One region of the Ensifer sp. 22460 genome, then DNA from elsewhere that is predicted to be linked to it. Evidence: predicted binding sites of a transcription regulator. Region 1 holds the regulator's gene; each other region holds the start of a gene.
What was found. Region 1 encodes LexA, which represses DNA repair genes until DNA is damaged. Its sites were predicted from a motif close to TGTTCNNNNTGTGTTCNG; they were not measured.
Positions count from the first base shown of each region.

Region 2: ACTJKM_RS31435 (helicase-related protein) is a predicted target of LexA. The motif match lies at 3,580-3,597, and genes of this name have one in related genera.
Region 3: ACTJKM_RS16745 (DNA recombination protein RmuC) is a predicted target of LexA. The motif match lies at 7,373-7,390, and genes of this name have one in related genera.

Region 1 is NZ_JBQENZ010000008.1:239,695-250,210, forward strand. It holds gene ACTJKM_RS12865 (D-alanyl-D-alanine carboxypeptidase family protein) at 1-602, opposite strand, end outside; gene ACTJKM_RS12870 (septal ring lytic transglycosylase RlpA family protein) at 640-1,695, opposite strand; tRNA gene ACTJKM_RS12875 (tRNA-Ser) at 2,009-2,098, shown strand; gene ACTJKM_RS12880 (hypothetical protein) at 2,245-2,811, opposite strand; gene ACTJKM_RS12885 (hypothetical protein) at 2,974-3,606, opposite strand; gene ACTJKM_RS12890 (hypothetical protein) at 3,930-4,226, shown strand; gene lexA (transcriptional repressor LexA) at 4,473-5,198, shown strand; gene ACTJKM_RS12900 (hypothetical protein) at 5,289-5,621, opposite strand; tRNA gene ACTJKM_RS12905 (tRNA-Cys) at 5,834-5,907, opposite strand; gene ACTJKM_RS12910 (thermonuclease family protein) at 6,060-6,782, opposite strand; gene ACTJKM_RS12915 (hypothetical protein) at 6,908-7,204, opposite strand; tRNA gene ACTJKM_RS12920 (tRNA-Asn) at 7,361-7,435, shown strand; gene ACTJKM_RS12925 (cryptochrome/photolyase family protein) at 7,532-8,980, shown strand; gene ACTJKM_RS12930 (SAM-dependent methyltransferase) at 9,074-10,327, shown strand; gene ACTJKM_RS12935 (SMR family transporter) at 10,408-10,516, shown strand, end outside.
Region 2 is NZ_JBQENZ010000035.1:58,818-69,333, reverse strand. It holds gene ACTJKM_RS31440 (RNA-binding S4 domain-containing protein) at 1-355, opposite strand, end outside; gene ACTJKM_RS31435 (helicase-related protein) at 364-3,399, opposite strand; gene ACTJKM_RS31430 (beta-ketoacyl-ACP reductase) at 4,078-4,803, opposite strand; gene ACTJKM_RS31425 (hypothetical protein) at 4,821-5,180, opposite strand; gene ACTJKM_RS31420 (acetyl-CoA C-acetyltransferase) at 5,194-6,375, opposite strand; gene phaR (polyhydroxyalkanoate synthesis repressor PhaR) at 6,600-7,178, shown strand; gene ACTJKM_RS31410 (hypothetical protein) at 7,382-7,783, opposite strand; gene rpmF (50S ribosomal protein L32) at 8,134-8,319, opposite strand; gene ACTJKM_RS31400 (glutathione S-transferase family protein) at 8,477-9,124, opposite strand; gene ACTJKM_RS31395 (DUF1868 domain-containing protein) at 9,146-9,880, opposite strand; gene mtgA (monofunctional biosynthetic peptidoglycan transglycosylase) at 9,985-10,516, opposite strand, start outside.
Region 3 is NZ_JBQENZ010000012.1:87,948-98,463, forward strand. It holds gene trmB (tRNA (guanine(46)-N(7))-methyltransferase TrmB) at 1-163, shown strand, start outside; gene ACTJKM_RS16720 (DUF1150 family protein) at 386-643, opposite strand; gene ACTJKM_RS16725 (Hsp20 family protein) at 691-1,122, opposite strand; gene ACTJKM_RS16730 (nucleoside hydrolase) at 1,388-2,332, shown strand; gene ACTJKM_RS16735 (methyl-accepting chemotaxis protein) at 2,407-4,806, opposite strand; gene ACTJKM_RS16740 (ribokinase) at 5,196-6,095, opposite strand; gene ACTJKM_RS16745 (DNA recombination protein RmuC) at 6,147-7,340, opposite strand; gene def (peptide deformylase) at 7,492-8,016, shown strand; gene fmt (methionyl-tRNA formyltransferase) at 8,200-9,135, shown strand; gene truA (tRNA pseudouridine(38-40) synthase TruA) at 9,135-9,878, shown strand; gene ACTJKM_RS16765 (hypothetical protein) at 10,000-10,516, opposite strand, start outside.

The DNA of each region.
Region 1 (10,516 bases):
GGCTGCGAATAGAGCCGGTAGAGATCCGGATGTGCCTCATGGAGGTGCCGAATGAGCGTTACCAGTTCGCTCATGGTGATCTGGTTGCCGGGATCCGGAAGCCCCGTGGCATTGCGGAACGTCGCAACCGGCATGCCAAGCTCGCGAGCGCGCGCCGTCATGCGCTCGGCAAAGGCGCCCTCACTACCGGTCATGCCTTCGGCAAGGATGATGCAGGCATCGTTGGCAAGCTGGACCGCGACGCCCTGCAGGAGATCGGCGACGCGGATGCGGGATTTCAATGCGGCAAACATCGTCGAAGTGCCGGCGGGCGCACCGCCGGTGCGCCAGGCGTGCTCGGAGACGTCGAAGGTGGTTTCGGCGGAAAGCGCGCCCTTGCCGAGTGCTTCGGCCACGACCTCCATCGTCATCAATTTGGCGAGCGATGCAGGCGGTATCGGTTGGTTTTCGGCGCGGGAAAAAAGCACGGTGCCGGTTTCGGCATCGACAAGCAGGATCTGCTTTGCCTTGGTGTCGAAAGTGGGCGCCGGTGTCTGCGCGAATACGGCGCCTGTAAACAGCGCAACGCCGAAAAACACTGCCGAGAACATCTTCATGCGCATGGGAAACTCCGGTTTCCCCTTGGGCATAGCAGCGAGGTCATTTTGGCACAACGCCGCCTGCGGTTATCGGACAGAACCGCTTGCTTTCTGGCGTTTGGCGTAATCGACAATCACTTGGGGTAAGCTGCTTCCGGTCGACCATAATCGCTTCAAACGGCGATTCGGCGTCGCTGACGCGGACTTCGACGTAAGCTGCAGCATAGGCCATGTTGCCGTCGGGCATCGGGATGAACTCGGGCCGCTCACGCGGGATCGGGCCGATTTCCGGCAGCATCACGAACTCGTTCAGCGATTGCGGCTGGGCGGACTGCGGCACGGGGGCTGCGAGCGCCGTCACCGGTTCGCCAACATCGAGCGAGGCCTTTGCGGGGACGGTGATCGTGCCAAGGGTCTGATTGCGGAACGGCTCGTTGGAGGCGACCATTACGCCGGTCGCGATCTGGCCTTCCGGCATCACGCTCGGGCCACGTTCGCCCTTCTGGACGTAGGACGCCATCAGATAGGGCATGTCGTTGCCTTCAAGCGGCGCGCGGCCGACATATTGCACGCGCACCTGCGCGCTGCCCTTGCGCTTGATATCGAGCATGTCGGCCGTCTTCGAGGAAACGTCGATGATCCGGCCGAATTCATAGGGGCCGCGATCGTTGACGCGCACGATGACCGACGTACCGTTTTCCATGTTGGTGACGCGCGCGTAGCTCGGCAGCGGGAACGTCGGATGGGCGGCCGACAGATGGGCCTTGTCATAGACCTCACCGTTGGCGGTCAGGCGACCATGAAAGGCCGAGCCGTACCAGGAAGCCGTACCGGTCTTGTTGTAGCCGAAGTCTTCCTTCGGCTGATACCACTTGCCCTTGACCTGATAGGCCTTGCCGACCTGATAGCGTCCGCCGCCCTTGGGGATGTTGTTACCGGTGGCAACGCGCGGGCTCGCCTTCACGCCGTAAACGGATTCGGCGAAGTATTCCTTGCTCCGCGGCTTCTTTTTGATGCTCGACGTGGATCCGCAGGCCGCGAGCGTTACGCACAGCGCAGGAATTGCCGCAAGGCGCAGTCCCTTGACCAGATATGCCGCATTTTTACTGGATGTCATCTGTCCCACAACATCGATCGAATAAGCCGTACTCGAAACCTTCCGCTCGTGCCCCCAGCGGAAATCTCGGCGTCCCGAAACGGAACAGTCGAGTAAACATGACAGCAACAAGGCGAAAATGCGAACTCATCCACAGATCAGCGCCGGATTTCATGCGTTATGGTTTACAGATGATTACCGGCAAAGCGTGCCCGCGCACTCCAGTCCGGCCATCGAGAAAATCTTTCAGCGACGCATGTTAAATCTTGCAAAGCGACGGGGCTTTGCGCAATAACGCCGTGCCCGGTAAGCAGTTGACTGCGAGCTCAGGCAAGGACAGGTGGCCGAGTGGTTTAAGGCTCTGGTCTTGAAAACCAGCGTACGGGAAACCGTACCGTGGGTTCGAATCCCACCCTGTCCGCCATTTTCCCAAGAAATATAGTCCGACGATGGACCGCCATCCCTGGCGGTGCTTCATTTTAACGAGCGCTTGTCGGCAGGCGTCAGCGCCGTGTGGTTCGCCTCGGGCAGACGACGACTGGGCCCTCCGCCTTTCACTCAAGCCGCGGGTTAGAGGCTGAACGGATCACGCGCTGAGCGTTTCTCGTTTGGCGCGTTGAACGGATCGGACTTCTTCTCCTTGGATTTGCGGCCCTCGTCGGCGATGATCTCATCCACGGCTCGCTGGCATTTCAGGAGTTCTTCCGCCGCCGGGCCGGTGCCGCGCAGACTGAGGTTTGCGACAACGCGATCGTCAAAGGCGATCGCCAACGTCCTTTTGCGCACGAACCCCGTCAGGAATTCCGCATCGGTGACGTTCACGAACAGGAACTTGCCGCTCTCGTCGCCGGCGGCGGTCGCCGCCGCACTCCAGGGATCGCTCTTGTCGAAGCGGAACGTCAGGTCATAGTCCTTGCCGACCTCGAGCGACTTCCAATCGTCGCTGGCGAAACTCATGTAGAGTGGCGATTCGGAGCCCTTGGGATAGAACCCCAGGCGCAGCCTGATTCCGCCTTCGAATATCGACGTGATGAAACACGAGCCTTCCATCGACGTGTCGGAAGCAACGGTCCAGCCGCCGACTTCCTTCCATTTGATGATCTCGGACTCCTCAGCCACGGCCGGTCCCGTGGCCATCAGACAGCTCACCAACCCGAACAGCAATCTACGCATGCAAAACCCCCGTTTGCCCGCATTTTGATAGGTCGCCGCGTGACTGTCGAGGGTGGGTGACCCGCAACCCATGCAAAATCTTAGGAATATTCACCTCTCGCAGCGGAACGACGCTCACGCCAAAGATCACATGGCAAAGGGATCTTTCGACGACTTGGTCTGGCCGCCACCAGCAAAGGGGTCATTGTTTGGCGCATTCCCGCCGGCGCCCGCAAACGGATCGGCGGCCGCCCCCTGCCCGCCGTTTGGCATCAACGCAATCACCGCCTCCTGGCATTTGAACATCTCGCTGACGGCCTTCATCGAATCGCGCAGACTGAGGCTCGCCACGACGCGCCCTTCGAACGCCAGCGCCAGCGTGTTCTTGCGCACGAATTCGGTGAAGAAGTCGGTGTTGGAGAAGTTGACGACCAGAGCCTTCGAGCCTGTGAGGTCCACGCCGAACGCGACAGCCGGCCACTGGCGGCCACGGTCGAGCTGCAAGGCGACGTCATACTCCCGCTGCGGCTCGATCGATTTCCAGTCGGCATTGCCGATCGAAAGAAACGCCAGGTTCGCCGATCCTCTCGGATAGAAGCCGATTCGAAGGATCATTCCGCCGTCGTAGCTCGTCGCCGCATAGCACGAGCCGCCCAAGGACGGATCGGAGCCCACCGTCCAGGCATTGACCTCTTTCCAGATATTCGAACGCCCTTCTTCAGCTGAGGCCGCTCCGGCCGCCACCAACAGACCGAGAACCGCCAACGACAATCTACGCATGCAACCACCCCATTTTTCCCGCAAAGTTATCGTTTTTTTACAACCTGTCGAGACGGTGCGACATCTTCACAACACGGATTTGTGCACGCCGGCAGCGAGGCCGCGACTTGGCGCAACCCAAGCGATTGCGGCAAGGACGGCGCGCCAGGCTGAGGCGGCTTTGCCGCTGTGTGCCCCTGGCGCAAAACGGCCACAGCCTGCACTCAAAGAGCTGTTGAACACATGACAGTGATCGCCAAGCTTGCTGGACTTCGGAACGAAAGCGCGGTTCACATCGTTAACCGCCCCGTAGTCCCACCCTTGCATCAAAGTGGACGATCACCGTGCTTGCCGCCCTGCTTCTCGCTTCGATAGTCGCATCGCCCAATATGCCTGACGTCAAGCTCAGCGCCGCCACGGTGGACGAACTTCAGACCGATTTCGAGAGCGCCGTGCCGTGCCATCAGATCGATGGACGCAAGGTGTGGAAGGGTGCGATCGCGTTCTACATCCAGTCGTTCGTCTATGATGGCGACAGGCCGGTCGCGACCGATGCGGCGGACGCCGTACTTCCAGAAGACAACAGCGCCGAGACGGTGAAGGAATTCGAAGACGCCTGCGCCGCCACGCAGCCGGCCTAGCCTCTTTGCACGAAAACGCTCGCGATTCGTTCGAATCGCCGTGCCGTCGCGCAATGCGCTACGCCGCCGCCCTCCGTTTGGGCACGATCATCGCCCAAACCCGCTCTGCTCCCGTAAAAGTGACCAATCGACACGCACAGACGCGCCAATTGTCTGAATTCACGGAATTTTAGGCACTTGCGGAACACATATGGAACAGATAGTGTCTGTTCTTGATTTGTTTCACGCCTCTGGGAGCGACGTGCCATGCTGACCCGCAAGCAACAGGAATTGCTTCTCTTCATTCACGAACGCATGAAGGAGTCAGGCGTCCCACCATCATTCGATGAAATGAAGGATGCGCTCGACCTGGCGTCGAAGTCCGGCATTCACCGTCTGATCACGGCACTCGAAGAACGCGGGTTCATTCGCCGTCTGCCGAACCGAGCCCGCGCGCTCGAGGTCATCAAGCTTCCGGAGGCTTACGCATCCAGCCAGCAGCAGCCCCGCCGCGGCTTCTCGCCCAGCGTGATCGAGGGCAGCCTCGGCAAGGCGCCAGCGGCCGCTCCTGCCGCACCGCCGAAGCCCACGCCCGTGGCCGACAACACATCGGTTTCCGTGCCGGTCATGGGCCGCATCGCTGCCGGTGTGCCGATCTCGGCCATCCAGAACAACACGCACGACATTACCGTTCCGCTCGACATGATCGGCAACGGCGAACACTACGCTCTCGAAGTCAAGGGCGACTCGATGATCGAAGCCGGCATCTTCGACGGCGACACCGTGATCATCCGCAATGGCAATACGGCCAATCCCGGCGATATCATCGTGGCGCTCGTGGATGATGAGGAAGCGACGCTGAAGCGCTTCCGGCGCAAGGGCGCATCGATCGCGCTCGAAGCCGCGAACCCTGCCTACGAAACGCGGATTTTTGGGCCCGATCGGGTGAAGATCCAGGGCAAGCTCGTCGGGCTGATGCGCCGCTACCACTGATTCCGAGGTAAATCTGGCATCCGACCGAGCCTCGCCACCGCTTGCGGTGGCGAGGCTCTGTTTATTGATGGCGACCTGAAGGCGCGCCTCTTATTCGTGGATGGTGTACTCGCCGAGCTCGCAGAGGTCCTGCATGTCTTCGGTCGTATCGAGGTCGGAGCCTTCTTCGAACTCGAAGCGCATGTCGTACTTGCAGACCTCCCGGCCGTCGGCGATGGTGATCTCCATGTCTTCTCCGGGGTTCAGCACCTGCCGGCCGAAAACATCGTCTTCCCACTCATTGACACCCACAGGCGACGTATAGAAGTTCGTCAGCACTGCGTTGGTGTTGTTCTTCAGCTTGAAAACCAGATCCTCCGCCCGCGCCTCGAATGTGGTCGCAGCGAAGAGGGCCAAGGCCGTCAGGACAAGTTTCGTCTTCATATATGCCATTGCCTCCGTTTTGATGATGACGGACGCTACCGATGCGGCTGATGTCAGCGGAGTCATCGTTCCCCCTCTACCGATTTCACCGAAGCGATAAGATCCAACGGATAGCTAATGGACGTGGCTTGCGCGGGCGTGGGGAGGCAACCATGCAATCGCTCTGCCCCGAGGCAGAACGTCTATCCACACTAAAATGAGGTGAGAGTTTTTGGAGGCCTCGCCCGGAATTGAACCGGGGTACAAGGATTTGCAGTCCTCTGCGTCACCACTCCGCCACGAGGCCTCACAGCTCGGATAACCGAGCGTTGGCGCGGATTTAGAATGATTGCAGAAAAACCGCAAGAGGCATTTTCCGAAAAACGCGCCGTCGATTTGTAAGACGGATACTTTCCACAGAGCGATCGCGAACCTCCGCCGATCGCATCTGGGGTGGCCTCAACACCAGGGCGTCGCGTGTCCTGTCCACGGCCGCACCAGTCCCTCGGATACGAGCACACGCCCGATAGACTGGTCGCCGCGGGTGACCAGCCGCAGCTTTTCACCGGCCTTGGCATCCTGACGGCCGCTCGCCGTTTCCAGCCTGAAGTCACCCGCATTCAACAATTCGCGCAGGCGCTGCTTGGCATAGAAGCCGCGCGAACGTTCCTTGTCGCAGCTTGCCTGGCGAATACGCGGCGCATCGACGTCTGCCACGCGGATCGTTTCGCCGTGGTACAGGAAGGTGGCGCCGTCGATCACGCAGTTGTCGTTGCGAATCCCGCAGAAATAAAACTGATCCGTGCGAACGGATGCCGTCTTCACTTCCTCATTGGGCCGCACCACGGGTGTCGGCGCCTTGGCGCCGACGTCGACGGACGGCACCGGAGCGGCGAGGGCAACTCTTGTCATCGGATTCGGCTTCTGCTTCTCCGCCTGCTGCGCGGGACGCGCGTCCGATTTCTGCGCGACACGAACGGGCTTCGGCCTCGACTCGTGTCGGGACGTGAACGCGACCACGTCCGATACCACCGGCCAATGCTGCAGTTCGGCGCGATGATCGTAAGCGACCACGCCGCCGACAGTGAGTGCGGCGGCCAGATACCACGGCGCCATACCGCCTTGTTTGCCCCTGCTCCGACCGGAATTCCGGCTTCGACGTTTCGTAGTGGCTTTGGCCATGCGTCCCCATCCTGATTCGCGACTGCATTATGCGTTTGATGGGTTGCCGAAAAGTTTTCGGCGGCCTCCCTCAACAAAGGGTTCAGCCGCTTCGGGGCGGGTGCTTTGACCGCAATAGCTCCGGTTCACGAGCCGTTCGAAGAATCGGCTCGTCCGCGCCAGCGCGCCCACCAAACAGCCAGGCGACGCCGGCGACGGCGGACGGATGGGATATCGTGCGAAAGCACGATGAGGCCCAGCGGTATCATCCAGAAGCCGAGCACCGGCAGAAAGCCAAGAAAACCAAAGAACACCAGAAGCGAGCCCAACAGGATACGCAGCAGTGGCGATTCCGGCAGCGTGATGCGCCACTTCCCGAGCACGATCTGACGCGTCTGCGGATCAATCCCGAAATGCGGCTGCTTCCTGTTTTTATTCATCATTCCCTATCCGGCATCTTTTCCCACAATTGGGGACTTCTCCACAGCCTCGCAACCGAACTTGTCATTTTTTTTGAAAAAACCGCTTGGCAAATCGGAAAAGCATGCGTATTAGCAGCCTCACTTCTGAAGCGCACAGCGAAACAGCGGCGCGGATGATCCCTGGTAGCTCAGCGGTAGAGCATTCGACTGTTAATCGACAGGTCGCCGGTTCGAATCCGGCCCGGGGAGCCAGTTTCAAAAAGAGCCATTTGCAGAAAATGCGAATGGCTCTTTTTCATTTTGCACCTAAGTTCCCCCGGTGATCAATCCCAGTCCTAGACGGCACCTATGACAAACGCGGCGCCCATCATCGTCTGGTTCCGCAAGGACCTGCGCCTTGGCGACAACAGGGCCCTTGCGGCTGCGGCCAATGAGGCTGCCGTCATTCCGCTCTATATCCGGGAGCCGAACGAAAGCGGCAACGGTCCGCTGGGCACGGCGCAGCAATGGTGGCTGCACCATTCGCTGGAAGCGTTAGGGGCTCGACTGGGCCGGATCGGCTCGCGACTCATTCTCCGCTCCGGCGACCCACTGGACGTCCTCAGCGAAGTGTCGCGCCTATCGGGAGCGAAGCGTGTCCATTGGAATCGCCGCTACGACCCGTGTAGCATTGCCACCGATACGGCCCTGAAGAAAGCACTCGCAGCTCAGGGCATCGCGGCCGAGAGCTTTGCCGGGCAATTGCTGCACGAGCCCATGCGCTTGTTGACGACGACCGGTGGGCCCTATCGCGTGTTCACGCCTTTCTGGCGCGCGCTCGAAGCGAAGGTTGAGCCGGCTCCACCGATCGACGAGCCGCAAAAGATCGCGACGCCGGAAAGCTGGCCCCCTTCAGAACAGCTTGACGCGTGGTCGCTTCTGCCAACGAAACCGAACTGGGCAGCGACGTTCAGCGAAATATGGGCGCCGGGGGAAAAAGGCGCGACCACTCGCCTCGACGAATTTATCGACGAAAAGCTTGCAGACTACAAAGTGCGCCGGGACCGTCCAGAGGCTGACGGCACATCCCTGCTCTCTCCCCACCTCGCCTTCGGAGAAATCTCGCCGGCGCAGGTCTGGCACGCGACGCAGGGAATCGAGACCGATGGCGGTGAAGGTGTTGCCACCTTTCGCAAGGAGATCGCCTGGCGCGAATTCTCCTACCATCTGTTGTTTCACTATCCCGAACTCCCGCGTCGCAATCTCGATCGCCGGTTCGATCGTTTCCGCTGGCTGGACCATGACGGCGATTTTTCCCGCTGGACCAAGGGCTTGACCGGTTTCCCGATCGTCGACGCCGGCATGCGACAGCTCTGGCGGCATGGCTACATGCACAATCGCGTGCGCATGATCGCCGCCTCGTTCCTCATCAAGGACCTGCTGATCGACTGGCGGAAAGGCGAGCAATGGTTTCGCGACACCCTCGTGGATGCGGATCCGGCCAACAACGCCGCAAGCTGGCAATGGGTCGCGGGGTCGGGCGCGGATGCGGCGCCGTTCTTCCGGATCTTCAATCCTGTTCTCCAGGGCGAAAAGTTCGACCCGGATGGAGCCTATGTGAAGCGATTCGTCCCGGAACTTGGTCGGCTGGAGCCACGCTACATCCATCGCCCCTTTGCGGCTCCGGCTGCCGTGCTTTCGGGCGCCGGCATCGAGCTTGGCGCAACCTATCCAAAGCCGATCGTCGACCACGCCCTTGCGCGGGATCGGGCGCTTGCAGCGTTCCGCGAGATCACAAGCCCGCCGAGAGAACCGTAACGGATACAGGCCCCCGGTAGAAATCCATGGTTGGCGTCTCGGGCGATTGCCGCTAGGCTCACCTTACGGATGCAACAGCTGAGGGGGTGGTGTATGCGTGAGCTGGAAGCAAGTCTCGCCGCGTTCAACGGCGCACAGGAGCTTTCCGCCGAGAATCTCTCGATGGTCCTGCGGGATTTCCCATTGAAGGCACGCATGGTGCTCAGCGCGCTCGTGCATCTTCAGGCCGGGACATTGATGCTCACGGTGCCGGATGGCCGCAAACTGGTGATGAGGGGCAAGAGAGCGGGCCCAAGCGCGATCCTCACCTTGAACAACTGGAACCTGCCGCAACGCGCCGTGACAGGCGGCACGATCGGGGCGGCCGAAAGCTATATCGACGGCGACTGGGACAGTCCCGATGTCGGCGCTTTTCTCGAGCTCTTCCTCGTCAATGCCGAGATCGGCAAGCACTTCCCGAACCGGGCGCGTGGCCTGCTTCATCTTGTCGAAAAGTTCCTGCACTGGCGCAACGCGAATACGAAAACCGGCGCACGCCGCAACATCTCAGCTCACTACGACCTCGGCAACGCCTTCTACAGCGAATGGCTGGATCCGAGCATGACCTATTCGTCCGCACTCTACGCCACCGGCGCCAACGACCTTCGCTCCGCGCAGGCGGCCAAATATCGCGCACTGGCGGAAGCCACCAACCTGCGCGCTGGCGACCACGTGCTGGAGATCGGCTGCGGCTGGGGCGGCTTTGCGGAATTTGCAGCGAGCGAGATAGGCTGCAAGGTGACCGGGTTGACGATCAGCCGCGAGCAACTGGCCTTCGCCCGCGAACGCATCCACCGGGCCGGCCTTGCCGACCGCGTCGAACTGAAATTCCAGGACTACCGCGAGGAAAGAGGCACCTATGACCGCATCGTCTCGATCGAAATGTTCGAGGCGGTCGGCGAAAAGTTCTGGGCGACCTATTTCTCGCAGCTCAAGCAATGCCTGAAGCCCGGCGGCAAGGCCGGCCTGCAGATCATCACCATCAAGCCCGAAGCCTATGAGGAGTACCGCTCCAATCCGGACTTCATCCAGAAATACGTTTTCCCGGGCGGAATGCTGCCTACGCGCGAACATCTCATCGACCTTGGCCGCCATGTCGGCCTGCGCATGATCAACGATTTCGGCTTCGGCATCGATTACGCCCGGACACTCGGCGAATGGCGCGAGCGCTTCTGGTCGGTCTGGAACAGGATCGAGCCGTTGGGCTTCGACTTGCGCTTCAAGCGGCTGTGGGAGTTCTATTTCTATTACTGCGAAGCCGGCTTTCGCGCCCGCAACATCGACGTCCGCCAGATCGTCTTCGAATAGGAACGCGCATGGCGCGTCTTTACCGCGTCACGCGTAGCGCTTAAGAGGCGGTCGTTCCAATTCTCTTTTGAAGGTTCCGCATGCGCCTTGCATGGTTTTTCCTCGCGCTCGCCATCGCGACCGAAGTGGTGGGCCTGACGGTGATGAAAGCCGCCTCTTCGAGCGGCTCTTATCTCGGCCACATCGTCA
Region 2 (10,516 bases), on a different contig from region 1:
TGGTCGGGCGTCCCGCCCCACGGTCGCGTGTGGCGAGATCAAATGCCGAGAGTTTCTCCTTAGGCAATTCCGGCGTGAGATCATCATAAAGAAGCCGCGCTTCCTCGTAGGGGCCACGTCGTTCCCCTGGAGCAAGCACGCGCACGGTCACGCTGCGGCGGTCGAGGACGAGCTCAAGCAGGTCCCCCGTCTTGACCTGAAACGACGACTGCGTCACGCGCTGCTCGTTGACGGCCACGCGGCCGTCCTCGATCGCTTTTTGCGCAAGCGAGCGCGATTTGATCAGCCGCGTGAAAAACAGCCACTTGTCGAGACGCTGGCGCGATGCCGGGTTGGACGTGGGCTGTTTTTCCATGACCTGCCTTACTTCTTCATCTGCTCCTTGAGCGCCGCGAGCTTGGCGAAGGGCGAATCCGGATCCACCGGCTTCTCGCGACGCGGCGGGCGCGCCTCGAACTTGCCCTGGCCCGGCTTGCCGCCGCGGTCGTGGCGATCATGACGGTCACCACGGTCCTGGCGCGGACCGCCTTCCGACTTGCCGCCGTCATGGCGCTTGCCGCGCACCGGCTGGCCGCCCTTGCGTCCGCCCTCACGTCCCTCGCCCTGGCCTTGGCCTTGGCCTTGGCCATGTCCATGGCGCTGGCCGCCGCGACGCTGGTCGCCCTGGTGGCGACCGCCGCCCTGGCGCTGGTTATCCTGGCGGGTGCCGGGACGCCACAGCAGCACGGGCTTGGCTTCGACCGGTTCTCCGGTCTCGGCGACTTGAGCTTCGGCTGGTTGGACCTCGCTGGTGGCGACTTCGCCCTCAGGCTTCTCGGCCTCGGCGGCCGGTGCCTCAACGGCTGCGGTCTCGGCATCCGTCGCGCTGTCAGCAGCGTCCGCGTCATCGACGGCGGCAACCGGCTCGGAGGCGGCGGCAGCAGAGGCGGGCGCACCGTCCTGGCTGGCGAGGAAGGCCGCAGCCTCCTCGGCCTTGACGCTGTCGGCCCGATAGCCAAGGCCCTTCAGGATCTCTTCCATATCATCAGGCGTTGCGCCGAGGATCGAAAGCATCGAGGTGGTGGCGGTGAAACGACGGCCGTCATAGGCGCCTTCAGGACGCGGCTGCGCGCCGGGCTTCCACTGCAGCAGCGGCCGGATGAGATCGGCCAGGCGCTCGAGGATGTCGATGCGCACGGCGCGCTTTCCGAGGAAGCGGAAGCCGGCAAGCTTGTAGAAGGTGCGCTCGAAGGACGGATCGGTGACGACCGACGTACGGCCGGCAGCGAGCATCGGGATGAGGTCGCCATAGCCGGGCTTGTCGAGGCCGTCGTTCTTCAGCGCCCAGAGCAGCGTGATCAGCTCGGCCGGAGCCGGCTTCAAGAGCGCCGGAAGGAAGATGTGGTAGGCGCCGAAGCGAACGCCGTATTTGCGGATCGACGCGCGACCGTCCTGGTCCAGCGACTTCACGTCGTCGGCGACATCGCGGCGGAAGAGCACGCCGAGGTTCTCGACGAGCTGGAAGGCAAGGCCCTTGGCGAGGCCTTCGAGGTCTTCAGCGCGCGAGATATCGTCGAGCGGCTTCAGCACCGTACCGATGTGATGGTTCACGAAACGCTCGATGCGCGCCACGACATGCTCGCGGGCGTTCGCCTGCAGCTGATCGTCGGCAAGCAGGATGACGCGCGGACGCATGACATGGTCGCTCGCTGCCAGACGGGCGACGGGATCGCCGAGCCAGCGCACGAGACCATCCGACGAAAGCGCCAGGTCGTTGTTGCCCGAGGCGTGCAGACGTGCGGCCCGCGCCTCGAACTCGAGCGCCAGCGCCTTCTGGGCAGCGCCCTGCACGGCCTTGGCATCCGGGCCGTCGCCGCCGGTCGCCAGCGTAAACCGGAAACCGGTTAGTTGTCCTACGTGGTGTCCTTCGACGAAGACATCACCATTCACACTGATTTCAGCTTCCAGCATAGCATTCTCTCTCAGGCGCTTCATGAGCACAGATGTCCTGCGATCAACAAAGCGTTTCGTCAACCGTTCATGTAGTGCGTCGGATAATCGATCTTCAATTTCCCGCGTCTTTTCTTGCCAGTGTGTCGGATCGGCCAGCCATCCCGGCCGGTTCGACACATAGGTCCAGGTTCTGATCTGCGCGATTCGCGCCGAAAGTGTGTCGATCTCACCGTCGGTGTGATCGGCACGCCTGACCTGTTCGGCCATGAAGTCCTCGTTCACCGTACCCCGGCGAACGAGATCCGCGTAGATCGTCGAGATCAGATCGGCGTGCTGGGCGGGCGTGATGCGCCGATAGTCCGGCAGCGCGCAGGCTTCCCATAGTTTTTCGACGCGCTCGGCATTGGTCGTAATGTCGACGACCTCCGGGTAGCGGGCCAGATGCTCGAACGCCTGCTGGTCTACCGCAGGTAGCGCCCGGGCAAGGCCGGGAACTTTCGGCGCGGCATCGAGGCTCTTCTTCAAGGCGGTAAGCGAGGAATAGTCGAACGCCTTCGAGCGCCATTGCAGCACCTTGACCGCATCGAACTCGTGCGACTCGATGCGATGAACGAGCTCGTTGTCGAAAGGATCGACGCGACCCGTGACGCCGAACGTTCCGTCACGCAGATGTCGCCCGGCGCGCCCGGCGACCTGCGCTAGCTCGGCCGGGTTCAGGTTGCGAAACTGGTAGCCGTCGAACTTGCGGTCCTGCGCGAAGGCGACGTGATCGACGTCGAGGTTGAGACCCATGCCGATCGCGTCGGTCGCCACCATATATTCGACGTCGCCTTCCTGATAGAGCGCCACCTGCGCATTGCGCGTGCGCGGCGAAAGCGCGCCGAGCACGACGGCGGCACCGCCGCGCTGGCGACGGATCAGTTCGGCGATCGCATAGACTTCGTCGGCCGAGAAGGCGACGATCGCCGAGCGATGCGGCAGGCGGGTGATTTTCTTCGAACCGGCATAGAGCAGTTGCGACATGCGCGGCCGCTCGACGACGGTGATGCCGGGCAGGAGGTGCTCCAGGATAGGCCGCATCGTTGCAGCCCCCAGAAGCAGCGTCTCGCCACGCCCCCTCAGATGCAGGATCCGGTCGGTGAAGATGTGACCGCGCTCGAGATCGCCTGCAAGCTGCACTTCGTCGATCGCCACGAAGGACGCGGTCGTCTCCCTCGGCATCGCTTCGACGGTGCAGACCGAATAGCGGGCGCGATGCGGAGTAATCTTCTCCTCGCCAGTGATCAGCGCGACATTGTGATGGCCGACCCTTTCGACCAGGCGCGTATAGACCTCGCGCGCCAGGAGGCGCAGCGGCAGGCCTATGACGCCGCTGTCATGCGCGATCATGCGCTCGATCGCGTAGTGCGTCTTGCCGGTATTGGTTGGCCCGAGCACCGCGGTTACGCCGCGGCCGCTCAGGATCATGGGGTGAACGGACACGTCATCGATCCCGGGCATTCAGAAATTACGACAGCGTCTTTTCACGCTGGCGGCAAACACATGCCCACGCACCGAGCCAAACGCAAGGGGCGCCGACAACTAAAACCATCGTTCGGCGTCTCTCAGCCCATTGCACCACCTGTTGTGGTTGGCGCAATCGAGAACGGGAACAGCCATGGAACGAATCGGCGACGAATCGAAGACTCATCGCGATTCACTGTATGTTCACGACTACATATAGATTTCAACACCAAACGTTGCACCACATGCTGAATCTGACGCCGCGCGCGTGTGTTAGAGCCCACGACTCGCCTCAATCCTGGCTGTCCCATTGCCAGACAGGTCAAAGGATTCCGAATCCAAGACTCTGGAAAGCCTAGAAAATTTTTAACGAAATTCATCGGAGATTCGCTGGGCAGAGAGAATGAGAATCGCACCGAGCACCCTCGACCAATACGGGAGGATCCGATGGCGACTCGTGGTACGGGCATCATTCCGCTTTTGTTCTCCACAAGATATAGTGTCTGCGCCGCGCGCCGGCAGCAGATTCACGTGCGCGATTTCGGGATTCAAATGCCGGGGCAACAGGCGTCTCTTCTCTCCGCCCTACACAAAGACGGCGCCCCGAAGGGCGCCGTTCAAAGCAATGATGAGATCAAAAGGTCAGACGAAGAACTGTCCGCCATTCGCCGAAATCGTCGAGCCGGTGATGAAGCCGGCGTCGTCGGAGGCCAGGAACACAACGCAGCGGGCGATTTCTTCCGGCTCGCCGAGGCGGCCAACCGGGATCTGCGGGATGATCCGCTCGTTCAGCACTTTCTCCGGCACCGCCCGCACCATTTCCGTGCCGATATAACCCGGGCAGATGGCGTTGACCGTGATCCCCTTCGCCGCACCTTCCTGGGCAAGCGCCTTGGTGAAGCCGAGATCACCGGCTTTGGCCGCCGAATAGTTGGCCTGGCCCATCTGGCCCTTCTGGCCGTTGATCGACGAGATGTTGATGACGCGGCCGAAACCGCGGTCGCGCATGGCGGACCAGATCGGATGCGTCATGTTGAAGAGACCGGTGAGGTTGGTGCCGACCACCTCGCCCCATTGCTCGGGCGTCATCTTGTGGAACATCGCGTCGCGGGTGATGCCCGCATTGTTGACCAGCACTTCGACCGGGCCGAGATCGGCCTCGACCTTGGCGATGCCTTCGGCGCAGGACTGATAGCTGGAAACATCCCACTTGTAGACGGGGATGCCGGTTTCCTGCTTGAAGGCCTCGGCCTTTTCGTCATTGCCGGCATAGTTTGCGGCCACCTTGTAGCCGGCATTCTTGAGTGCGACGGAGATTGCCGCGCCGATGCCGCGCGACCCACCTGTGACCAATGCTACCCTGCTCATGCACGCCTCCCACTTGATCAGTTCAGTTTCTCAAAGGCCTTCTTCATCAGCTTTTCGCCGACCTGTCGTCCGTAGAGCTCGGCGGCAGCCTGGAACTGAGGCGTCGCGAGCATAGACATACCCACCTCGCACTTGGTGAGCGCGGGGTTCATCATCAGACTGGAGAGCTGAACGAGCGACGCTTTCAAAGCGCCACTGTCATCGTTCGGGGCCGCAACCATCATGTCCTTGAAAACGGCCTCGTCGTCCGAGGTCGTATGTTCCAGCATGCACTGAACCAACCGCGCCTCGTCGAGAGGCGCGGGATTGGCATGTGCGGAAACGATCGGCGAACCGGCCAGAAGAAGGGAAAACGGAACCCACCTGGCGCTGTTCATGCCGCCAAACCGATTAGAGCCGTTCGACGCACATGGCGACGCCCATGCCGCCGCCGATGCAGAGCGTTGCAAGCCCCTTGGAAACGCCGCGGCGCTTCATTTCGAAGAGCAGCGTGTTGAGCACGCGGGCGCCGGAAGCGCCGATCGGATGGCCGATGGCGATCGCGCCGCCATTGACGTTGACGATCGACGGATCCCAGCCGAGGTCCTTGTTGACCGCGCAGGCCTGTGCCGCGAAAGCCTCGTTGGCCTCGACCAGTTCGACGTCTCCGATCGCCCAGCCGGCTTTCGCCAACGCCTTGCGCGAAGCCGGGATCGGGCCGGTGCCCATGACCTGCGGATCGACGCCGGCCGTTGCCCAGGAAACGATACGGGCGAGCGGCTGGATGCCGCGCTTGGAAGCCTGCGCTTCGGTCATCAGCAGAGTGGCCGCGGCGCCGTCATTGAGGCCGGAGGCGTTGCCGGCGGTGACCGTGCCTTCCTTGTCGAAGGCCGGACGCAGCTTCGTCATCTGGTCGAGCGTTGCGCCATGGCGGATATATTCGTCCTGGTCGACGGTGACGTCGCCCTTGCGGCCTTTGACGATGAAGGGAATGATCTCGTCGGCGAACCGCCCGGCCTTCTGGGCCGCTTCGGCCTTGTTCTGCGAGGCGAGCGCGAAAGTATCCTGCTCTTCGCGGCTGAGCTGCCACTGGCGGGCGACGTTTTCGGCAGTGATGCCCATGTGATAGCCGTAGAAGGCGTCGGTCAGACCGTCCTTGATCATCGTGTCGATCATCTTGAAATCGCCCATCTTCACGCCGCCGCGAAGATGCGAGCAATGCGGCGCCATCGACATGGACTCCATGCCGCCGGCGACGATGATATCCGCATCACCGGTTGCAATCTGCTGCATGCCGAGCGCCACGGCACGAAGACCGGAACCGCAGAGCTGGTTCATGCCCCAGGCGGTTTTCTCCTGCGGAAGACCCGCCTTCATCGCCGCCTGACGCGCCGGGTTCTGGCCCTCGCCGGCCTGCAGGACCTGGCCGAGGATCACCTCGTCGACCTCGCCTGCCTCGACGCCTGCGCGCTCGAGCACGCCCTTGATGACGGCGGCGCCGAGTTCGTGCGCCGGTGTGTTGGCGAATGCACCGTTGAAGGATCCGACCGCGGTACGGGCGGCGCTGGCGATCACGATGGAGGGATTGCTCATGGGACGTTTCCTCAGATCTTTCTTGCCTAATGGAAGCAGACTGGCAAAGCGCGCGGCGCAAGTCAAACGCCTTGATGCGGTGCCACAAAACCGTCACCCAAGACGCAACCGCAAGATTTCGCACTTGCGTCGCCGCAACGCACAAAGACATTGTCAGCGGCGCTCTTTTGCGGATACTCTGAAAAACGCAATAAAGACGGGATGATGGGTGAGAGGAGACCCTGATGGCGAAGCACGAAGGCCAGATCGTTATAAAAAAATATGCGAACCGGCGGCTCTACAACACCGGGACCAGCACCTATGTCACGCTCGACGACCTGGCTGTCATGGTGAAGAAGGGCGACGATTTCATCGTCCAGGACGCAAAGTCCGGAGAGGACATCACCCATTCCGTGCTGACGCAGATCATCTTCGAGCAGGAGTCCAAGACCGGCAACACGCTGCTGCCGATCTCCTTCCTGCGCCAGCTGATCTCGTTCTACGGCGACCAGATGCAGATGGTGGTGCCGAGCTATCTCGAGCATTCGATGCAGGCTTTCACCGAGCAGCAGTCGCAGATGCGCGAGCAGATCAACAAGGCCTTCGGTGACACGCCGCTCGGCAAGAACCTGCAGGTTCCGCTGCAACTTGTCGAAGAGCAGGTCCGTCGCAATACCGAGATGTTCCATCAGGCGATGCAGATGTTCTCGCCCTTCATCACCGCCCCGCCGGTGAAGGAAACCAAGAAGGCCGAAGCCAAGGATATCGACGAGCTCAAGGAACAGCTTCGCGCGCTCCAGACCAAGCTCGACAATCTCGGCTGAGCGCATTCTCCTTGCAAAGGCGGGTGTGAGTCACCCGCCCAATTCCCGTCCAGCAAACCATGTTTTGAATTGGGCCAACGCCCCGGGATCGATCGTGACCTAAAGCGCGTCGCGATCTTTCAGATTCGCGCCTTGCGCTTTAAGTTCTTGATATTTCGCATGTCGTTGTCGCAAAACCGCTGCGCACTTTTGCGCTACAGGCTTTAAAGGCCGATCGACACGTCCCGTCCGGCCGAGCGCATCGAGACGGCGAAGCCGGCGATGACGTCGATGAAGCTGATCGTCATCAGGATGAAGAAGAGCTGGGTTGCCGCCGGCGCCAGCAGCAGGAATTCGATCAGGAAGGCGATGAACAGAATCATCGACAACAGGTGATCCATCAGCGCACGCGTGCTCGTGCGGGTCGCCTTCAGCAATTCGACGAAGAGCAACAGCAGTGCGACGACGATCAGGAGGTCGCCGAAGCGCATCGTCCAGGTCGCGCCCGACAGCATGGACAGCGACAGCATCTCGGCGTTCAAGCCGGCAATACCGCCGAACATTCCGATCATCGCGAGATTGTAGACAACGAACGGCAGGATCAGCAGCGGAACGGCAGCGAGCATCGGGCACGAACTCCTTTGCCGCGTCTTGCGGCGTCTTCAGGCCTACTGCATGTTTCCTTTAATCGTAGCCGGTTAAAGGACAAAAACATGCAGCAATTCAAAGTGCTACAGCGACCTTTGCGCGTCTGATAAGACGCGCGGCGCTGTAGAGCGCTGTGCGTTCGCATGAACGCACCAAGGACGCTCCAGCACTTAGGGTCTAGAGCATCTCTCCGCTTCCAGTGACTTCACCTTGGCGCGTGATGCTCTAGCTCCTGCGGATAACACAGGGTCCAAGCGAGAAAATGTCAGACGCAAAACAAAAGGGCCGGCAGAGCCAGCCCTTTGAACCATTCCACGAACGGAAACGCTTATGCGTTTTCCTTCGGGGTCAGAACCTGACGGCCACGGTACATGCCGGTCTTCAGGTCGATGTGGTGCGGGCGACGCAGTTCGCCGGAGTTCTTGTCTTCGACGTAGGTCGGCGTCTTGAGAGCGTCAGCGGAACGGCGCATGCCACGCTTGGACGGGCTCGTTTTTCTTTTAGGTACAGCCATTTCATTCTCCACTTATCGGGCAAACACTGTTCAGCAGCCGAAATGGCCGTGTTAAACAGATGTCAATCACGGAAATTTGGCGCGCTTATACATCGGCAACTGCTGTTTGACCAGTCCCCAGCCGCAATTTTTCGACTCAAGATCTGGCGGCGCCGATTCAGACCTCGTCATCGGGAACGACCCACGGCTCGGCGCGGGCAGCCTCTTCCCACTTCCGGAAAGCGAAATGTGCCTTCACCCGTTGCATGTAGCCGAGCGTTTCTTGATCCGCAACGAGATCGTAGACGTCGAAGCGGTTGACCACAGGCGCGTACATTGCATCGGCCGCGCTGAAGGATCCGAAGAGGAACGGCCCGCCGGAGTGGGCAAGCGCCTCCTTCCAGATCTGCTCGATGCGCACGACATCAGCGCGAACGTCGGCATCCACCTGAAGCGCCCGCCTCTCCCGGCGGATGTTCATCGGGCAGGCACCGCGCAGCGCCCTGAAACCGGAGAGCATCTCCATGGAATAGCTGCGGGCCCGGGCGCGGGCCTGGCGATCGGACGGCCAAAGCCCGGCGTCGGGAAAGAGCTCGGCGACATATTCGATGATCGCCAGCGATTCCCAGACGAGCAGATCGCCGTGGCGCAGCAGCGGCACCTTTCCGGTCGGCGAGATCGCGCGGATATCAGGATTGCCGGCCGCGAAATCGAAGGGAATGACCACGTCCTCGAAGGCGATGCCCGCGGCGGTCATCGCCATCCAGGGCCGCATCGACCAGGACGAATAGTTCTTGTTGCCGACGTAAAGGGTAAGTCCGGTCATCTACATTCCTTGATGCTGGCCTTAATTGCTGGCCGTGATTGCTGATCTGTCCGAGAAAACGATCAGTTCCTCGAAATGGTTCATGTCCTCGAACGAGCAGAAGGCCGGCGGATCGAGCTCGATCACCGGCGCCCGCTCCCTGAGGCAGGCGAGTTGTTCGCTCAACATTTCCTGCCAGCGCGGCAGTGCCGCGTCATCGAGCCAGTCGATGACATAGGCGAAGGTGATGTGAAACGCATAGTCGTCATGATCAGGATGGCGATAGCCGAAGACTTCGGCGAAAGCATCGCGCCAGGCCTTGAGGCAAGCCCGATCGGCGACGCTGTCGCCTTCAAGCGCGAGACCGGTTGGCGTGATCTCGGTCACGCGGGCACGGAAGGGCTGCAACGGCGCAAAGTGCCTCAGCCGCGCACAGTAGTGTTCGGTCATCACATCGATCGGTGTATCGAGCGCCATATCGACGGGCCAATAGGGTAGCCTGCGACGATATTCGATGATGCCCTGGAAGATCGTCATGTGCAGGCTGGACGGATGCGTGAAGGCGAACTGCCCCGCCTCGGGCATCGCCATCAGACGCTCGCGCACGGCAAGCACGGCCGTCTCGGACGGCGATCCGGCGGTGACGTGGGAGACGACCGTGTTGCCCGGCTCACGCAGGAAGCGGCCGTCCGTGGCGTAGCGGGTTCCGAGATGCTTCGGCGGAATGGTGTCCGCGTTGCGGCCAAAGGCGAGAAGCGAAGGGGAAATCGAGGTCATGGGAGCGATCGGGCCTTTTGAATGGAGAGAGGGCCCAGATGGCAGAACTCTACGAAGCCAGGATGACATCCCCCGGCAACCGCATCCAATGAAAAGGTCTGATCTCAATCATAAAGGCAGGTGATGTAGCCGCCGGAGCGGCTGGCGCGACGCTCGATCAAATTCGCCAGACGCTTGAGCCCACGGCCGGGTTTGCCGGCATTGCGCTCTTTCGGGTTGGGCAGCGAAACCGCAAGCAGTGCGGCCTGCCGGCGCGAGAGCTTCGCCGCGGAAACGCCGAAATGGTGGCGGGCCGCCGCCTCGATACCGTAGATCCCATCACCCCATTCGGCGACGTTCAAATAGATCTCCATCATCCGCCGCTTGCTCCAGACGAAATCGGCAGCGACCGCCAGCGGCAGCTCCATGCCCTTGCGCAGGAAGGAGCGGCCGTTCCAGAGGTAGAGGTTCTTGACCGTCTGCATCGGGATGGTGCTGGCGCCACGGGTCGATTCCCCTTCAAGCGCATCCTCGACCACGCCGCGCATCTGGCCCCAGTCGACGCCGTCATGGGCGCAGAACTGACCGTCCTCCGACATCATCACCGATTGGACGAGCACCGGCGAGATGTTCTCGAAATCGACCCATTGGCGGTCG
Region 3 (10,516 bases), on a different contig from region 1:
TTGGACGCTGTTGCATTGCCGCGATCACGCGGCCTTCGAATGGACGGCGGAGAAGGCAGCCGACTGGCTGACGCCGTACGAGGGGTGGCCGAGCACACGCTACGAGGCCAAGGCACGCCGGGAAGGCCGGAGCTCCGCCTATCTCACTTTCCGCCGAGCCTAGCAATTCCAGGAAAAGTGCGAAGCGGTTTTCCGCCCGGAATTGCGGCACTCCAAAATCAATTCCAGGAAAAGTGCGAAGCGGTTTTCCGTCCGGAATTGTGTCGCTTCACAGTCAATTCCAGGAAAAGTGCGAAGCGGTTTTCCGTCTGGAATTGCGTCGTTCAATGCAGAGCGGCGGCTTCAATTCAGTCCCATAGATCTACCGTCAGCGACGGCAGCCTGATCAATGCAGGGTGACCGTCTTCAGGTCATCCTCGGCGGCCTTGAAGAAGGTGCTGGAACGATTGTCGGTCAGGAGGATCGGCGTGCCGTCGGCGCCGAACAGGGCCCAGAGATCGATGCCCGGTCCCATCTCGGGTGCTTCCGGGAAGCAGCGCGAGACTTCTTCCGAACGCATTTTCCGGATGTAGCCGATTTCGCCTTCGCCGAGATGTGCGAGGTCGTTCTTCGACAGTGACGAGCTGACAGCTTTCAGTCCCATGGTGATACTCCGTGGTCGCCGGCCAGGGGAAAATCCCGCCGGTTATCCTACTCTGGGACTGAAATGTTAATTTTCTTTACCATACGCACCGGTTCGGGGCGGACGAGGTCGACGGAGAGCAAGCCGTTGCGCAGCTCGGCGCCGAGAACTTTCATGCCATCGGCGAGAACGAAGGTGCGTTGAAACTGGCGCGCAGCGATACCGCGGTGCAGGTACTCGCGATCGCCGTTGTCGACCTGGCGGCCGCGGATGACGAGCTGATTCTCTTCGGTGGTCACTTCGAGGTCTTCTTCAGAAAACCCGGCCACGGCAAGCGTGATTCTGAGCCGCTCGGGTGCGTCAACGGCGGCATCGCCGCGGATTCGCTCGATGTTGTAGGGCGGGTATCCGTCATTGCCCTTGGCGATGCGCTCAAGGGTCTTTTCCATTGTGTCGAAACCCAGCAGAAGCGGGCTCGTAAAGGGCGTAATTCGGCTCATTCTTCAAGTCCTTGCGAGATCAAGCGACCGATGTTCGGACCTGCCCAGCAGCATCCTTGCCGCAATATGGTAGCTGTGCGCAATGAGTGCAAGCCGCTTGCCTCGGACGTGCACGCAAATCATAGTCCGCTCTCGCAGAATCCAAGAGTGGGACGAGGAGGGCGCATGCGACGCTACCCGTATCCGCTCCGGTGCATTGAAATCGATCGCGCCTGGCTTTGGGTCGGGTCGACCCAGCCAAACGTGATCCAGGGAGGACGAGAGAGTGCCCGTGCCCAGAAAGATAATCATAGACACCGATCCCGGGCAGGACGATGCCGCCGCCATCATGCTCGCTTTCGGCAGTCCGGAAGAGATCGACCTGCTCGGCATCACCACGGTCGCCGGCAACGTGCCGCTGACCTTGACGGCCCGCAATGCGCGCATTCTCTGCGAGCTCTGCGACCGGCCGAAGGTTCGGGTTTTTTCCGGCGCCGACAAGCCGATCGCCCGTCCGCTGGTCACCGCCGAGCACGTGCACGGCAAGACCGGCCTCGACGGACCGACGCTCGATGAGCCCAGGATGAAACTCGAGGAGCAGCACGCGGTCGACTTCATCGTCGAAACACTCCGCAACGAGGCAGAGGGCTCGGTGACGCTCTGCACGCTGGGACCGCTCACCAACATCGCGCTCGCGCTCCAGAAGGCGCCTGAGATTGCGCCGCGGGTGAAGGAACTGGTGATGATGGGCGGCGGCTTCTTCGAAGGCGGCAACATCACGCCGGCGGCCGAGTTCAACATCTATGTCGATCCGGAAGCCGCCGATATCGTCTTCCGCTCGGGCATTCCGATCGTGATGATGCCGCTCGACGTCACCCATCGCGTGCTCACCCACAAGGCGCGGGTGCAGAAGATCCGCGACATCGGCAGCCGCCCGGCGATCGCCATGGCCGAGATGCTCGAATTCTTCGAACGCTTCGACATCGAGAAATACGGCACCGATGGCGGCCCGCTGCACGACCCGACGGTCATCGCCTATCTGCTGCGCCCCGAGCTTTTCACCGGTCGGGATTGCAACGTCGAGATCGAAACCAAGTCGCCGCTGACGGCGGGCATGACGGTTGTCGACTGGTGGCAGGTCACCGGCCGGCCGCACAATGCCAAGGTCATGCGCTTCGTCGACGACCAGGGCTTTTTCGATTTGTTGACCGAGCGCCTGTCGCGCATCTGAGCCTACGCTCGATCATCATGCTTCAAACAAAAACGGCGCCCCGAGAGGCGCCGTTTCTTTTCTCGATCTGTTGATCAGAACTCTTCCCAATTGTCCTGGGCAAGCGCGTTGGCGCCCGAGGTCTGGGTGAGCACCCGCTGCGTTGAAGCCGAGTAGCTGCTTCGTGCCGGGCTTGCTGCCGGAGCCGGCCGCGCCTCGCGGGCAGGTGCCGGTGCCGGGCGTTCGGCCGCACGCATGCGTTCGGCGGTGCCACGCAGCATCTCCGACGAGGTAGGCTGGGCCGACGTCGAGGACTGGGCGACGCGGAAGCGGGCAACCAGGGCGTTGAGCGTGCGGGCCTCTTCGTTGAGCGCCATGCCGGCGGCCGTCGTCTCCTCGACCATGGCGGCGTTCTGCTGGGTCACCTGGTCCATCTGGTTGACGGCCGAGTTGATCTCCTTGAGGCCGACGGCCTGCTCGGAGGCCGAGCTCGAGATCTGGCGGATGAGGCCGTTGATCTGCACCACCTGCTCGGCGATCTTTTCGAGCGCGCCGCCCGCCTTGCCGACGAGGTCGACACCTTCGCGCACCTGGCCGGCCGAAGTGTTGATCAGCGTCTTGATCTCCTTGGCGGCATTGGCGGAGCGCTGGGCAAGCTCGCGTACTTCCTGGGCGACGACGGCAAAACCCTTGCCGGCTTCGCCCGCGCGGGCCGCTTCGACGCCGGCGTTGAGCGCCAGAAGGTTGGTCTGGAAGGCGATTTCGTCGATGACGCCGATGATGCGGCTGACCTCGTGCGACGACTGCTCGATGCCCTTCATCGCGGCGATGGCCTTCTGTACCACTTCGCCCGACTGTCCGGCATCGCTGCTGGCCACTTCCACCGACTTCGCGGCGACCTTGGCGTTTTCGGCGCTGGCGTTGACCTGCGAGGTCAGCTCGTCGAGGGCTGCTGCCGTTTCTTCGAGGCTCGCCGCCTGCTGTTCGGTGCGGTGCGACAGGTCGTTGGCGGCGCTGCTGATTTCGCTCGTGCCGTTGCCGATGTTGACGACCGAATGGTTGACGGTGCGGATCGTCGCTTCGAGGCTTTCCATCGTCGCGTTGAAGTCGCGCTTGAGCTGGGCATATTCGCCCGGGAACTCGTCGGTGATGCGGAAGGCGAGATCGCCGGACGAGAGATGGGACAGGCCCTTGCCGAGGCGGGCGACGATGTCGCGCTGCAAGGCGCTGCTCTCGGCACGCTCGGTTTCCGACCGGCCGCGTTCGCGCTCGGCCTGTTCGCGCTCATGGCGGGCTTCGCCTTCCAGGCGCTTGGTGTCGGCAAGCTGGTGGCGGAAGCCCTCGAGTGCCTTGGCGACTTCGCCGGTTTCGTCGGAGCGATCCTGGCCGGCGATCGCCTTGGTATAGTCGCCGTGGCTGAGTCCTTTGACGTCGTTCACGAGGGCGGCGAGAGGCTTCTGCACGAAGCCGCGGACGGCGAGATAGAGACCGAGCAGAACGGCGCCGAGCACGACCAGGCCGCCGACGATCATCATGTAGGTCTGGTCCTTGACCGGGGCATTGATCGCGGCGCGCGGCACGTCGACGAGCACGACCCAGCTGGTGTTCACGCCCGAAAGCGCGAAGGGATAGACGAGGCGGTCGAAGGGTTCGTTGCCGTCATAGGAAAGGTTGGAAATGACGCCAGGCTTGCCGGAATCAAGCGCATTCTTGACGATGTCGTTGCCTTCGCCGTCATAGGCTTTGAGCAGCAGTTCCGGGATCGGCGCGACGAGCCACTTGCCGCTCTGCGACAGCAGGTAGACGCGGCCGGTTTCGAACGGCTTCAACTTCGCCAGACCCTCGGCCAGCGAGGCGAGTGAAATGTCGACGCCGGAGACGCCGATCAGCTTGCCGCTTGACATAACGGGATAGGCGATCGAGCTCATCGCGGTCGGAATGTCGGTACCCTCGGCAGTATAGGGCTGGGTGATCGCGCCCTTGCCGCTCTTTGCCGCGAGCGCATACCACTCCGCCGGATAATCGGCCTTGAAGGTGGAGTACTGGATTTCGTTGTTCCGGGTCTTCGACCAGTAGGGCGTGAAGATGCCGAGCTCGTTGCCGCCCAGTTCCTTATTGTTGACAACATCTTCCTGGCGGCCGTCGAAGGCCTTGGGCTCTTCCGCGAACCAGCTGCCGAAGGCGAAGGGGTTCTGCTCGAGGTTCGCCCTCAGGATATTGATCACCCCGGTGCGCTCCATCGACTTTTCCGCATGTGCCCGGCCGAGAACGCCGGCCATCGAGCGGGCAGCGCTCGCAAGCTCGCCGACGTCGCCGGCGATGTCGGAGGCGATCGCGCGGGCTTCACCGTTTGCCTGTTCAAGGACCAGCGTTTCGACGCGATCCTGGGTCTGGGAGATGAGAACGAAATTCGAGGCGAGCAGGACAAGTGCAATCGTGCCGCCTGTCACCGCGATCAGTTTGGTCGCCAGCGATTTGGCTTGGAACTTGAACATGAAATCCTCACGTGCTGGGAGGTCCGCCGGCTCTCGCCTGCGGTGGACGCATTTCGCAATGGGGGTGAACTCCATCATGGAGCGTCAGATGCCGACCGGCATGTTGGAGGCAACCGGATCGCTTCGACCGGCCTTCTCAGGCTCCTGAATAGACTGGAGATTCTTAAAATAGGCCCAACGCGGACGCTGTTTTACCTGTTGCTTTGATAAAATTGCGCGCGGAGTTTTATCTCCGCGACATCGGCTGTCCGGATTGCGCAAGCGGAGATTTTGAGACGGTTGGAAACGCGCGGCGGCAGAGAGCCGGCAAGAAAAATGCGGGCGATCTCCGCCCGCACCAGATGCCCTTTGGCCTATCACGGGTCGGTCCGACCCAAGGTTGTCGCGATCTAGATACGCGACGCCACTTCCGAGGAAAGCGGGATCGAGGGCTGGGCGCCGCTCTTCAGGCAGGCGAGCGAGCCGGCGACGGCTGCACGGCGCAGCGCATCGGGAAAGGCAATGCCGGCGTCGAGGCTGGCGGCAAGATAGCCGCAGAAGGTGTCGCCGGCGCCGACGGTATCGACCGGTTCGATCTTCAGGCCCTTGGCACGCTGGATCTCGCCTTCGTGCACGGCGACGACGCCTTCGGCGCCGAGCGTGACGATGACCGTCTGGCCGGTCTCGGCGTGAAGCGCCTTCATCGCGTCTTCGCGTTCCGCGCTGCTGATGCCGCTCCTGCCGGCAAGCAGCTCGAATTCGGTCTCATTGGCAATGACGATATCGGCCATGCGCCCGAGGCGAGCCGCATCCGCGGTCAACGGCGCGATGTTGATGACAGACCGGACGCCCTTCTGCTTGGCTATATTGAGCGCCTTCTCGACGGAGGCTGCCGGAATTTCGAGCTGCAGCATCAGCGTGTCGCCGGGCTTCATGCCGTCGACGGCTTTCACCGCATCGGCCTCATTGACAGTCGCATTGGCACTGGCGACGACGACGATGACGTTTTCGCCGTCACCGCCGACCAAGATATGCGCGGTGCCGGTTGGCTCTTCCACCGTCTTGGTCAGGGAGAGGTCGGTGCCAGCACCCTTCAGCAGTTCCAGCGCGCCATCGGCAAAACTGTCCTTGCCCACAGCACCAGCCATCTTAACTGTCGCTCCGGCACGTCGCGCGGCAAGCGCCTGGTTTGCGCCCTTGCCGCCGGCGGCGGTCGAAAAACCAGTTCCGGCAACGGTCTCGCCCGGCTTCGGAAGGCGTGCGGTCGTGGCGATCAGGTCCATGTTGATGGACCCAAAAACAGTGATCATGTGAAAATTTCCCGTCGGATTGCAAAGTGGGCCGGAGAGTGCCCGACAGCCTCAGTCCTCGTCAACCACCCGCAGGCGCAATTGCCCGACGCGGTTGTCGACGGCGGCACGCGGATCGCTTGCTTCTTGCGTCCCGCCTTCGGCTTGAAGTTCGAGCGCCTCGATCTTGGCGCCGCGCCGCGTGAGCTTGCTGGACGAAATCAGAATATCCTCGACGTCCTTCTGGCTCATGGCGAAATGGCCCTGAAGCTTGCGCACGCGCTCGTCGAGACGGCTGAGGTCCTCCATCAGCCTGGCTACTTCACCCTGGATCAGATGCGCCTGCTCGCGCATGCGCGCATCCTTGAGGATCGCCTGGATCACCTGGATCGACAAGAGCAGCAGCGACGGCGAGACGATGACGATCCGCTGGCGATGCGCCTTCTGCACGATCGCTTCGAAATGCTCGTGGATTTCGGCGAAGATCGATTCCGATGGCACGAAGAGGAAGGCGGTGTCCTGTGTCTCTCCGGGGATCAGGTATTTGCTGGCGATATCGCGCACATGGGTTTCCATGTCGCGGCGGAAGAGTTGCGCGATCTGTTGGCGGCGTTCCGCATTCGGGGCATCCCGCATCGCGTTCCAGGCTTCCAGCGGAAATTTCGCGTCGATGACGAGCGCCGGCTGGCCGTTCGGCATGCGGATGGTGCAATCGGGTCGTGCGCCGTTCGACAGCGTCGTCTGAAATTCAAAGGCGCCCATCGGCAGCCCATCGGCGATGATCGCCTCCATGCGTGACTGGCCGAAGGCGCCGCGCGTCTGCTTGTTTGAAAGGATCGCCTGCAACCCGGCCATGTCCTTGGCCAGCGACTGGATGTTGTTCTGGGCATTGTCGATGACCGCCAGGCGCTCCTGCAGCCGCCTGAGGTTTTCGTGCGTCGCCTTGGTCTGTTCGGTGATCGATGCGCCGATGCGGTGGGTCATGCCGTCGATGCGCTGGCTGAGCGTCTGGTTGAGCTCCGCCTGCCGCGCGCCGAAAACCTCGGCCATGGCGGCGACCCGCCCTTGCATCTCCGTCTGGGCCGCAAGCAGCATCGCCATCTGTTCCTGCCGTTCTTCGTCGCGAGTGTCCCGCCGCCGCGAAAACGCCATCAGAAGAGCAACGACGACGACAAGGCCGGCGGCAATCGCGAGATGGCCGAGAGTGATCGGCAAGGGACCGACGAAAAACAGCGGTTGGGCGAAGGAAAGGGGTGCAGGTTCCATGCGCTAAACCTAACAGATTCTTTGGTTATGGGTAGATCAAAACAAGAACATTCACATCGTGCGGTTAACGCGGGCCGATGCGGGAAGGGCGGCTGAGGGTGGCAAGGCAATTTTCTTGCACGCTGATGGAAAGATCGGCTATGGGAGCAGCATGACGATCAAGCCGCTTATCATCCTTCCCGATCCTGTGCTCCGCCAGGTTTCCACGCCGATCGAAACCATCGACGCGGACATCCGCCGTCTGGCCGACGATATGCTCGAAACCATGTATGACGCGCCCGGCATCGGCCTTGCCGCGATCCAGATCGGCGTTGCCAAACGCATGCTGGTGCTCGATGTTTCGAAAGAAGGCGACGACAAGACCCCGCTCGTTTTCATCAATCCCGAGATCGTTGCTTCGTCCGATGAGCGCTCGGTCTACGAGGAAGGCTGCCTGTCGATCCCAGACTTTTACGCCGAGGTCGAGCGCCCCGCGGCGATCACCGTCAAGCATCTCGACCGTGACGGCAAGGAACAGATGATCGAGGCCGATGGCCTGCTCGCCACCTGCCTGCAGCATGAGATCGATCACCTGAACGGCGTGCTGTTCATCGATCACATCTCCAAGCTCAAGCGCGACATGGTGATCCGCAAGTTCACCAAGGCCGCCAAGACGCGCGGTGCGAAGGCGATCTGACGTCGACCACGCAAGCGGTCGCGAACAGATCGCGCGAAGGGCACGATTTGAGGGCGGGAACCCATTGAACAATTCCAGGAAAAGCGTGAAACGGTTTTCCGCCTGGAATTGTCCTGTTTCAGAGAATGAGATCATTTCGCCGTTTCCCCGCATGAAGTGATCTGAAAGGACGGAGTTACCGCCTTGTCACTTCGCATCATCTTCATGGGTACGCCGGAATTTTCGGTGCCGACGCTGGCGGCGCTTGCCGAGGCTGGTCACCAGATCGTTGCCGCCTATACACAGCCTCCGCGACCGGGCGGCCGCCGCGGGCTCGACCTGCAGAAGTCGCCGGTCCATCAGGCGGCCGAGCTGCTCGGCATCCCCGTGCTGACGCCGGTCAACTTCAAGGACGAGCCGGATCGCCAGACCTTCCGCGACTTCGACGCCGATGTCGCCGTCGTCGTCGCCTATGGCCTGCTTCTGCCCGAGGCGATCCTCACCGGCACCAAATACGGCTGCTACAACGGCCATGCTTCGCTGCTGCCGCGCTGGCGGGGTGCTGCCCCCATCCAGCGCGCCATCATGGCCGGCGATCATGAGACCGGCATGATGGTGATGAAGATGGACAAGGGGCTCGATACCGGCCCCGTCGCCCTCACCAAGGCCGTCCAGATCGGTGAGACGATGACGGCGGGCGAATTGCACGACCGGCTGATGCAGGTCGGTGCGACGCTGATGAAAGAGGCGATGGCCAAGCTTGCGGCCGGCGATCTGCCGCTGACCGCGCAGCCCGACGAGGGCGTCGTCTATGCGGCGAAGATCAGCAAGGCGGAAACCCGCATCGACTTTGCCCGCAGCGCTCGCGAGGTGCATGATCATATTCGCGGCCTGTCGCCATTCCCGGGTGCGTGGTTCGAGCTCGAAATCGCCGGCAAGCCGGAACGTATCAAGGTTCTGAATTCCGAGCCGGCATCGGGTGCCGGCGAGCCCGGCACGGTACTTGACGACAATCTCACGATTGCCTGCGCCGAGGGTGCGGTCCGGCCCACGCGCCTGCAGCGCGCCGGCGGCAAGGCGCTCGGCGCCGCCGACTTCCTGCGCGGAACGCCGGTCGCGTCCGGCACGAGGGTCGGCTGATGCCGCGGTTCAAGCTGACCGTCGAATATGACGGCTCCGACTATGTCGGCTGGCAGCGGCAGGACAACGGCCAATCCGTGCAAGGGGCCATCGAAAAGGCGGTGCTGTCCTTGACCGGCGAGACCGTTTCGATCCGCGGCGCCGGCCGTACCGACTCCGGCGTGCACGCCAGTGGCCAGGTCATGCATGTCGATCTGACGCGCCCGTGGAAGCCCTATACGCTGCGCAACGCGCTGAACGCGCATCTGGGGCTTGCGGGTGAGCGTGTGGCGATCCTCGAAGCCGAGGAAGTGTCGCCGGAGTTCGACGCTCGTTTCTCGGCGCTGCGCCGGCACTATCTCTACCGCATCATCTCCCGGCCGGCGCCTCTGGCGCTGGAAGCCAGGCGCGCCTGGTGGGTGCCGAAGCCGCTCGACCACGCGGCGATGCACGAAGGCGCGCAACGTCTCGTCGGCCATCACGATTTTACGACCTTCCGCTCGGCCCATTGCCAGGCAACGAGCCCGGTGCGCACCCTCGATCGGCTGGATGTCGCGCTCGTCGCCGGTGTCATCGAAATCCGCGCCACGGCCCAGAGTTTCCTGCACAATCAGATCCGGTCTTTTGCCGGTTCGTTGAAGCTGGTGGGCGAGGGGAAGTGGACGCCGGACGACCTGCAGGCCGCACTCGAAGCGCGTGACCGCAAGGCTTGCGGCCCCGTGGCTCCGCCCGATGGGCTTTATTTCCTGCAAGTGGATTATTGACGGTCGGTCGATCCCGGGCTCCAAAGCGTGTCTCGATCTTTCAGATTCGCTCGCGCTATGAGTCCTTCAAATTCCGCATGTCGTTATCGCAAAACCGCTGCGCACTTTTGCGCGACATGCGCTAGCCCGGGATCAGGCCGAAGAAGCGCTGCAGGAGATCGCCGATCATCATCGACGGCAGCAGGAAGAGCGCCGTCAGCGCCGAGGCAAGCAGGGTCTGGTTGCCGGTAATCATGCGCAGGAGCCGGAAAAGCACCGCGACGCTGACGACGAGCAGCGCCAGCCAGATCAGGCTCGTCAGGCCCTGGCTTCCCGGAATGATCAGGCGGATGGCGGCGGGAATGGCCATCGCATAGGAAAGCGGGACCGAGAGCCAGTTGGTGGTGACGACGATGGGCACCACCGCGCCGGCAAAGCCGAGCGGGCGCGATAGAACAGCGATCAGCACCAGCGGCAGCAGCCAACTGACGAGATCGACGACCAAGAGCTTGAAGATGAAGCCGATGCCGATCACCGTGCCTTCAGGCATGGCCGACAGGTAGTAGAACCGCCAGGATGCCCAGGTGACGGCGATCGCCGGCAGGCACCAGAGCATAGAGGTGAAGGAGCGCCAGAGGCCGCTCTCACTGAAATCGAGC